DNA from 2 places in the Brevibacillus sp. TJ4 genome. Region 1 is predicted to be linked to the other one. Evidence: riboswitches for the same ligand, from Rfam matches in the RefSeq annotation. Region 1 holds a riboswitch; the other holds the start of a gene.
The links. Region 1 has a riboswitch for cobalamin ahead of cobJ (precorrin-3B C(17)-methyltransferase). Riboswitches for the same ligand answer to the same signal wherever they lie in the genome.
Positions count from the first base shown of each region.

Region 2: another riboswitch for cobalamin. It lies ahead of nrdI (class Ib ribonucleoside-diphosphate reductase assembly flavoprotein NrdI); the one in region 1 lies ahead of cobJ (precorrin-3B C(17)-methyltransferase).

Region 1 covers NZ_CP185865.1:3,339,955-3,344,169, reverse strand. The annotation lists gene ACAF76_RS16390 (carbamoyltransferase) at 1-865, shown strand, start outside; gene ACAF76_RS16385 (4'-phosphopantetheinyl transferase family protein) at 941-1,621, shown strand; cobalamin riboswitch at 1,865-2,083, shown strand; gene cobJ (precorrin-3B C(17)-methyltransferase) at 2,239-3,972, shown strand; gene ACAF76_RS16375 (sirohydrochlorin chelatase) at 3,990-4,215, shown strand, end outside.
Region 2 covers NZ_CP185865.1:2,038,288-2,042,502, forward strand. The annotation lists gene katA (catalase KatA) at 1-639, shown strand, start outside; cobalamin riboswitch at 1,111-1,310, shown strand; gene nrdI (class Ib ribonucleoside-diphosphate reductase assembly flavoprotein NrdI) at 1,478-1,843, shown strand; gene nrdE (class 1b ribonucleoside-diphosphate reductase subunit alpha) at 1,830-3,914, shown strand; gene nrdF (class 1b ribonucleoside-diphosphate reductase subunit beta) at 3,940-4,215, shown strand, end outside.

The DNA of each region.
Region 1 (4,215 bases):
GATCTTGCTTTCGATCTGCAATGAATTGTACAAAGCTACCGGCTGCAAAAACCTGTGCATCGCGGGAGGCGTCGCCCTGAACAGCGTCGCCAACGCAAAGATACTGGAAGATACTCCGTTCCAACACGTGTTCATCCAGCCGGCCAGCGGAGACGCCGGAACCAGTATCGGCGCCGCTTTGTACGGGTATCATGTCTTGTCAAACCGACCGCGAGAAGCGACGGGGCAGTTGTTTTCGCCCTATCTCGGCAAGCAGTATGCCGAGAGCGAGGTGCTTGCCGCTCTTGAGTCATGCAAGGAATCGATTCAGGTCGAGAAACCGGCCGATTGTGCCGAAACGGTCGCCCAATTGCTGACGGAAGGGTACATCGTCGCCTGGTTTCACGGGCGATCGGAAATCGGGCCGCGGGCATTGGGAAACAGAAGCATTTTGGTGGACCCGAGACGCAGTGAAATGAAAGACATACTGAATGCACGGGTCAAACACAGAGAGCCGTTCCGCCCGTTTGCGCCAATCGTTCTGGAAGAGTATCAAACGGCGTACTTTGAATTGGACCACCCTTCCTACTACATGCTGCTGGTTCCTCGGGTCAAGCCCGACAAGGTGGAGGAGATACCGGCAGTGACCCACGTAGACGGAACGGGACGGGTACAAACCGTGTCGAAGAAGTTGAATCCGTACCTGTACGGGTTGCTGGAAAAGTTCTACGAAAAAACCGGCGTGCCTGTGCTTTTGAATACGTCGTTTAATGACAACGGCGAGCCGATCGTGGAAAGTCCGGCGGACGCGGTGAAGTGTTTCCTTGGGACCGATATTGACTATCTGGCCATTAACGGTTACTTGGTGCGAAAAAAGCGTCCATGAGTGCAGGAATGGACTAGCAGGCAGAGCAGTCCGGGGAGGCGCACAGGATAGGAATCGAAATGGGGGAGGAAGCAAATGGTGAACGTATACGCTGTCCCCGTCCCGGATCATCTGCCGCAGGAAATGTATGAACGCTTGCTGAACCGGGTTTGCTTTCAGAAACGACAACAAGCGTGCCGCTTCCGAAGACGGGAAGATTCGCTGCGAACGGTGCTCGGAGATGTGCTTGTAAGGCAAATCGTTTGTCGGACGTTTCAGATCGAAAATGACCGTATCGCGTTTCGGCGCAATCGATTCGGAAAACCGTTTTTGCCCGATTTTCCTCGTTTTCATTTTAACCTCTCCCACTCCGGCAAATGGGTGGTCTGCGCTACGAGCCATTCCCGTATCGGAATCGATATCGAGAAGGTGGAATCGATCGACTTGGACATCGCAAAGCAGTTTTTTTCCAATGCAGAATACGAAGATTTGGCAAACAAACCAGATGAAGAAAAACGCGCTTCCTTTTATGAAATATGGACGTTAAAGGAGAGCTACATAAAGGCAGTGGGAATGGGGCTCTCGCTGCCGCTTCAGTCTTTTGCTGTCAAAACATCCGGCAGCGGGGATATCGGTTTGTATCATGGACTCAAACAGGTGCGTTCGTGGCATTTCCGCCAGTACGACATTGACGTAGGGTATAAACTGGCGGTTTGTTCGGCCGACAGCAGATTGTCCGGCGAGATCGCGTTTCTCGATGCTGCTGACTTGGCGTAGCGGGCGGAGCTCTTGTCCAGCCAGCCGTCAGCGGCGTCAGCCACCTGCTCAAGGGGCTCCAGCCGTCCGGTACGACCAAGCGGCGTCCGGGCGTCTTTTGCCGCTTCCGCAGGACAGGCTTGCCGTCACTGGTTTCTGTTGGCATGGATGGTAGGGGAGCGGAGACCCGCCACAATGCTTGCCAGCTTTTGCTTGAAACTCGACCAATATTTGCTATGATTAAAGTACATTCGATGTACCGAATAGACGATTTCGCGAACAGGTCCCTGTCTGGGTACGGCGATGCCGTGCGGCCAGGACAGGGTTAAAAGGGAAGTTTGGTGAAAAGCCAACGCGGTCCCGCCACTGTAAGAGAGGAGCTTTTCTTCGCGGCGTTTGCCATCCACTGTCCTATGAGGGCGGGAAGGAGAAGAAAGGCGATGATCCTCAAGCCAGGAGACCTGCCTGTTTGCTGTACAGCACTGATTTCCTTCGGGTCAAAGGAAAGGTGAGGATTGCGGCTTTTGGCTTTCCGCGCTTTGTTTTCCTTGTCATGCAGGGGAACAGAGCGCTTTTTGTTTTGCGGCGATGTGTGTACAAACGAAAATAGTGCAGCAGTATTCGAAGGGAGGAGCATTATGAGCGGCAAGCTGTTTGTCATTGGATTTGGGCCGGGGAGTTTTGAACATATCACCCAGCGTGCCCGTGAAGCGATAGAGGACAGTGATGTGATCATCGGCTACTCCACGTATGTAGACCTGATCCGCGGATTGTTGACCGACCAGGAGATCGTCAGCACGGGAATGACCGAGGAGGTGTCGCGGGCGCGGGAAGCGGTCCGCCAGGCGGAAGCGGGCAAAAAGGTGGCGGTCATCTCCAGCGGCGATGCCGGCGTCTACGGCATGGCCGGATTGGTGTACGAGGTGCTGGTGGAAAAAGGCTGGACCGAAAAAACAGGCGTGCCGCTGGAGGTCATTCCCGGCATTTCTGCGATCAATTCGTGCGGGGCACTGCTGGGAGCGCCGATTATGCACGACGCCTGCACGATTTCGCTGAGCGACCATCTCACGCCATGGGAACTGATTGCCCGACGCATCGAGGCGGCCGGTATGGCGGATTTCGTGATCGCCCTGTACAATCCGCGCAGCGGTCGACGCACCCGTCAGATCGTAGAAGCGCAGCGGATTTTGCTTACGTACCGCTCGCCCGACACCCCGGTCGGGATCGTAAAAAGCGCATACCGGAGCCGGGAGCATGTCGTTGTTACCACGCTGGAGCAAATGCTGGAACATGACATCGGGATGCTGACGACGGTCATCATCGGCAACTCGTCCACATTTGTCTACGACGGCAAGATGATCACGCCGCGCGGGTACCAGCGAAAATACACGCTTTCCGTGGATGAGCAGCCGCTTTTGCCGCATCAGCGCCTGCGCGTCGAGAATGAGCCGTGGTCGCTGGAAGCGCAAGGCGGATCGGGGCAAGAGCCAGCGGGAGCAAGCATCGCACAGAGCGTTGCCGTACAGGAACGAACGCAATCTCCGGCAGCGCAGCCAGACAGCGGGACGCCGCAAGCAGCAGCAATCGCGGTACAGTCACCGCCCGCCCCGGCACATCCGCAGCAGTCGCCGCTTTCATGGGCGCTGGAGGCGCTGGCTGTCCTCGACGGAGAGAGCGAGGCCTCGTCTGCAGCCGCAGCCCGCACTGTCCAGTCGTTTACGCCGGAGCTGATTTTTGAATGTTCGGTCAGTCCGGGCGTCGCCAACAAAAAAATCACCCCGCAGCAGATGATGCTGCTCGCCGAAGTAACGAAGGACAAGGGCGAGATCGAGTACACGCCGCATCACCAGTTGATCCTGCGCGTTCCGACCGCAGAGCCTGAGCGCATCACCGAACGACTGCGGGCAGCAGGGCTGATGGTCAGTCCGATCGGCGACGTGGTGCAGATAAAAGCGTGTGATTTTTGCGATGGCGAAAAGAAAGATAGCATACCGTACGCCGAGCAAATCCAGCAGAAGCTGGCGGGCAGACAAAGCCCAAAAGAGCTGAAAATCGGCTTTAACGGCTGCGGCATGGCTTGCTACGGAGCTGTTCGGGAAGATATCGGAATCGTCTTCCGCAAAGGAAAATTCGATCTGTTCCTGGGAGCGAAGACGGTCGGGCGCAACGCTCATTCTGGCATACCCGTCGCAGAAGGGATCGATGCGGAGGAAATCGTGCCGCTCGTCGAAAGAATCGTCGCCCGCTACAAGCAGGATGCCTTTCCGAATGAGAGGTTCCACAAGTTTTTCCAGCGGGTAGGAGAGATCGAAGGATACAAATGGCGTGAGCCGGCCAAGGCGGAGATTGAGACGGCCGCATGCGGCGATTAAAAAAAGGAGGCTGTGCAATGGACGCTGTACTGTTTGTCGGCCACGGGAGCCAAGATCCCGAGGGAAATGAAGAAGTTCGCCAGTTTGTCAACGAATTGGCGGGGCAGATTGACGTACCCGTACTGGAAACCTGTTTTTTGGAATTTGAGCAGCCGGATATGCTGGCAGGACTGTCTGCATGCGTGAAAAGGGGAGCGACGCGCGTAGCCGTCATCCCGATTATCCTGTTTTCCGCAGGCCACG
Region 2 (4,215 bases), 1.3 Mb from region 1:
TTCGATCCGTTCGACGTGACAAAAGTATGGTCCCATAAAGACTATCCGTTGATCGAAGTAGGAAGAATGGTGCTGAACAAAAATCCGGAAAATTACTTCGCCGAGGTAGAGCAAGCGACATTCTCTCCTGGAAACATGGTTCCGGGTGTCGAGCCATCTCCGGACAAAATGCTGCAAGGACGTCTGTTCGCATACGCAGATGCACATCGCTACCGCGTAGGTGTAAACCACAACCAACTGCCGATCAACCGTCCGAAAGTCGAAGTAAACAACTACCAACGCGACGGCTTTATGGCGACTGGCAACAACGGCGGCGGCTCCGTCTACTACGAGCCAAACAGCTTTGACGGACCGAAAGAATCTGCCCATGCCAAAGTAACGCCGTTTGAAGTATCCGGGGTTGCGGCACAAGTAGCCTACGACCACGATGACCACTATACGCAAGCTGGCGATCTGTACCGCCTGATGACCGAAGACGAGCGTACGCGCCTGGTAAACAACATCGTCGCATCCATGAAGGCCGTGGAAAAAGAAGAAATCAAGATTCGCCAAATCCAGCACTTCTACAAAGCTGACCCTGAATACGGAGCACGCGTCGCAGAAGGACTGGGTCTGACCGTAGGCCACGAGACGAAGTAAGCGTAACAACCCGATTCTCGTTCCATTCTCCATCTATTCTCAATTCACCATATCGTGTAAATAAAATGTCAGAGAGGGAGCATTGCGGGACGATTCCGTCGTCTTCTGCAATGCCCCTCCTTCTTCTCCATCCATTTGACGAAGAGAGGTGTACAGATATGAAGCCCACAACGAAAACCTGCCCGAAATGCGGCACGCAAATTCGCTCGCTCAAACACAGCACGATGTGCGCATGTGGAATGAAACTCAAAACACTCAAAGCGATCCACTGATTCCGGACAGCCCTATGGTGCATGTCCGGTTTTTTTTGCATTTTCTCTTAGGCATACAGGTCCCGCGCAAGGCATGCGAAGGCCATTTTCCTGCCAGCCTCCTTTCTCTTGCACCCCGAATCTTGCACCCCCCTCGACACTCGAAGCGATTTTCCTGCTTGACGAATACGAGATATAGATGGTATTTTGAGTAAACCAACTACATATTGTGCGTGTAGGTGTCTTGCCAAGCCAACTTTTGGCAGACTTAATAGGGAAGCTCGGTGAAAATCCGGCGCGGTCCCGCCACTGTAAGCAGAGAGTACACGCTTGTTGCATGCCACTGGTCGATGGACCGGGAAGGTGAAGCGAGTACGATGATCTGCAAGCCAGGAGACCTGCCTATACGTGAACACGATGGTACCTACGGGAGATAGGGAAGTGTTGAAGACGCTCTGCTTCGCAGTACATGTGACAGACCATGGATGGGTTTCGTACGCGTATTCGACTTTCTAGCCTGAGTCGAGTGCGCGTTTTTCTATGAAAATAGTATTGATAGAGAAAAGGAGCGTAAGAAGTAGAGAGCCATGTTGATCGCATACGATTCACGAACCGGAAATGTGCAGCGATTTGTACGCAAGCTGGGGTCTGCCTATCGCAGTGTGCAGATTCAGCCGGACTTGCAACTGGACGAGCCGTTTTTGCTCATTACATACACGACCGGGTTTGGCCAGGTCCCGGAAAAAGTAGATGCTTTTTTGGCACAGAACCACGCGCTGCTGCGGGGGGTTTCGGCTAGCGGCAACCGCAACTGGGGCGCCAACTTCGCCCGCAGTGCAGACATGATTTCGCACCGCTACCAGGTGCCAGTGCTATGCAAGTTCGAACTGTCCGGCACCGGACGCGACATAGAACAATTTCAAAAAGAGGTGGCAGCAATTGCGGCATATTGAATTGAACAACGAACTGATGCAGCGTGGAGCAGACGGATTTTTTCAACTGGAAAAGGACAGGGAAGCCGTCGAGGTATTCATGGAGGAAGTGCGGGCCAAGACGATGCCGTTTTCGGATTGGAAAGAGCGGCTGGACTACCTGATTGCCAACGACTACTACGAAAACGTGTACGAGCACTACACAGAGGAGCAGGTAGAGGCGATCGTCAAGCTGGTGTATGAGATTCCGTTTCAGTTTGCATCCTACATGGCGATCTCCAAATTTTACAAAGACTACGCCATGAAGACGAACGACAAGGCGTATTATCTGGAGCAGTACCCGGACCGCGTAGCGATCGTGGCGCTGTCGCTCGGCCAGGGAGACTTCGAGCGGGCCAAGCGCCTCGCTGTCTCGATGATGGAACAGCGTCTGCAGCCGGCCACCCCTACGTTTTTGAACGCAGGAAAAAGCCGCCGCGGAGAAATGGTCTCCTGCTTCCTGCTGGAAATGGACGATTCGCTCAACTCGATCAACTACGTGCTGGGCACATGCATGCAGCTCTCCAAAATCGGCGGCGGTGTGGCGATCAACCTCTCCAAGCTGCGTGGACGCGGAGAGCCAATCAAAGGGGTAGAGGGTGCGGCAAAAGGCATCATGCCGGTGCTCAAGCTGTTGGAAGACGCGTTTTCCTACGCCGACCAGATGGGGCAGCGAAAAGGTTCGGGTGCAGCCTACTACAACATTTTCGGCTGGGACGTGAACGAGTTTCTCGATTGCAAAAAGATCAATGCAGATGAAAAAGCGCGCATCAAGACGCTGTCCATCGGCCTGATCGTACCGAATGTCTTTTACAAGCTCGCGGAGGAAGACAAGCCGCTGACCGTGTTCGCCCCATACTCCGTCTACCGCGAATACGGCGTGCACCTCGACGACATGGATCTGGACGAGATGTACGACGAGCTGCTGGCCAACGAGAGAGTGAAGAAAAAGGTCGTGATGAGTGCGCGTGACATGCTGACCAAGATCGCGATGATCCAGATGGAGTCGGGCTACCCGTACATTATGAACAAGAGCAACGCCAACCGCAATCACGCCCTGAAGGATCTCGGCACGGTGAAGATGTCCAACCTATGCACGGAAATCTTCCAGTTGCAAGAGACTTCCACGATCGCCAACTACGGCCAGCCGGACACGATCCGTCGCGACATCAGCTGCAATCTCGCTTCCCTCAACATCGCCAATGTGATGGAGCACAAGAAGATTCGCGAATCCGTACACGAAGGCATCGAAGCGGTGACGGCAGTCAGCGACATGACAGAGATCGAGAATGCGCCGGGCGTGCAAAAGGCAAATCGCGAGCTCCATTCGGTCGGATTGGGCGCGATGAACCTCAACGGCTTTTTGGCGAAAAACCGGATCGCCTACGAGAGCGAGGAAGCGAAAGATTTCGCCCGCACCTTCTTTATGATGATGAATTTCTACTCGCTGGAAAAAAGCATGCAGATCGCGCGGGAGCGGGGAACGACGTTTGCCGGTTTCGAAAAATCGGAGTACGCCAAAGGTACATACTTTCACAAATACCTGGAAAATGAGTACCTCCCGCGTACGGAGAAGGGGAAAGCGCTGTTTGCGGGCATTGCGATCCCGACAAAGGAAGACTGGGCCGCACTGAAAGAGCAGGTACAGAAGCATGGCCTGTACCACGCCTACCGACTGGCGATTGCTCCTACGCAAAGCATTTCCTATATCCAAAACGCGACTTCCAGCGTGATGCCGATCGTCGAGCATATCGAGACGCGAACGTACGCCAATTCGACGACGTACTACCCGATGCCGTACTTGACGCCGGAAAACTACTTTACGTACAAGTCGGCCTACCAGATGGACCAGTTTAAAGTGATTGACCTGATCGCGGAAATTCAGGAGCACGTAGACCAGGGAATCTCCGCCGTGCTGCATGTCAACAGCACGATTTCGACACGGGAGCTGGCCCGCTATTACCTGTACGCGGCGAAAAAAGGCCTGAAGTCTCTGTACTACACCAGAACCAAGCATTTGTCCGTGGAAGAGTGCATCAGTTGCGCGGTATAAACAAAGGGAAGACGAGGAGAAGCAGATGAAAGCAGTCAATTGGAACAGGCCGGATGACGATTTTACGCTGACGTTTTGGAATCAAAACATCATGCAGTTTTGGACGGACGATGAGATTCCTCTCTCCGACGACAAAATGTCGTGGATGGAGCTGAACGAAACGGAGCGCAGCACGTACAAAAAGGTACTCGGCGGTCTGACTCTGCTGGATACGATCCAGGGCGGGGTCGGCATGCCGAAGATCATGGAGCATGTGGACGGCTTGCAGCGCAAAGCGGTCCTGGGCTTCATGGGCATGATG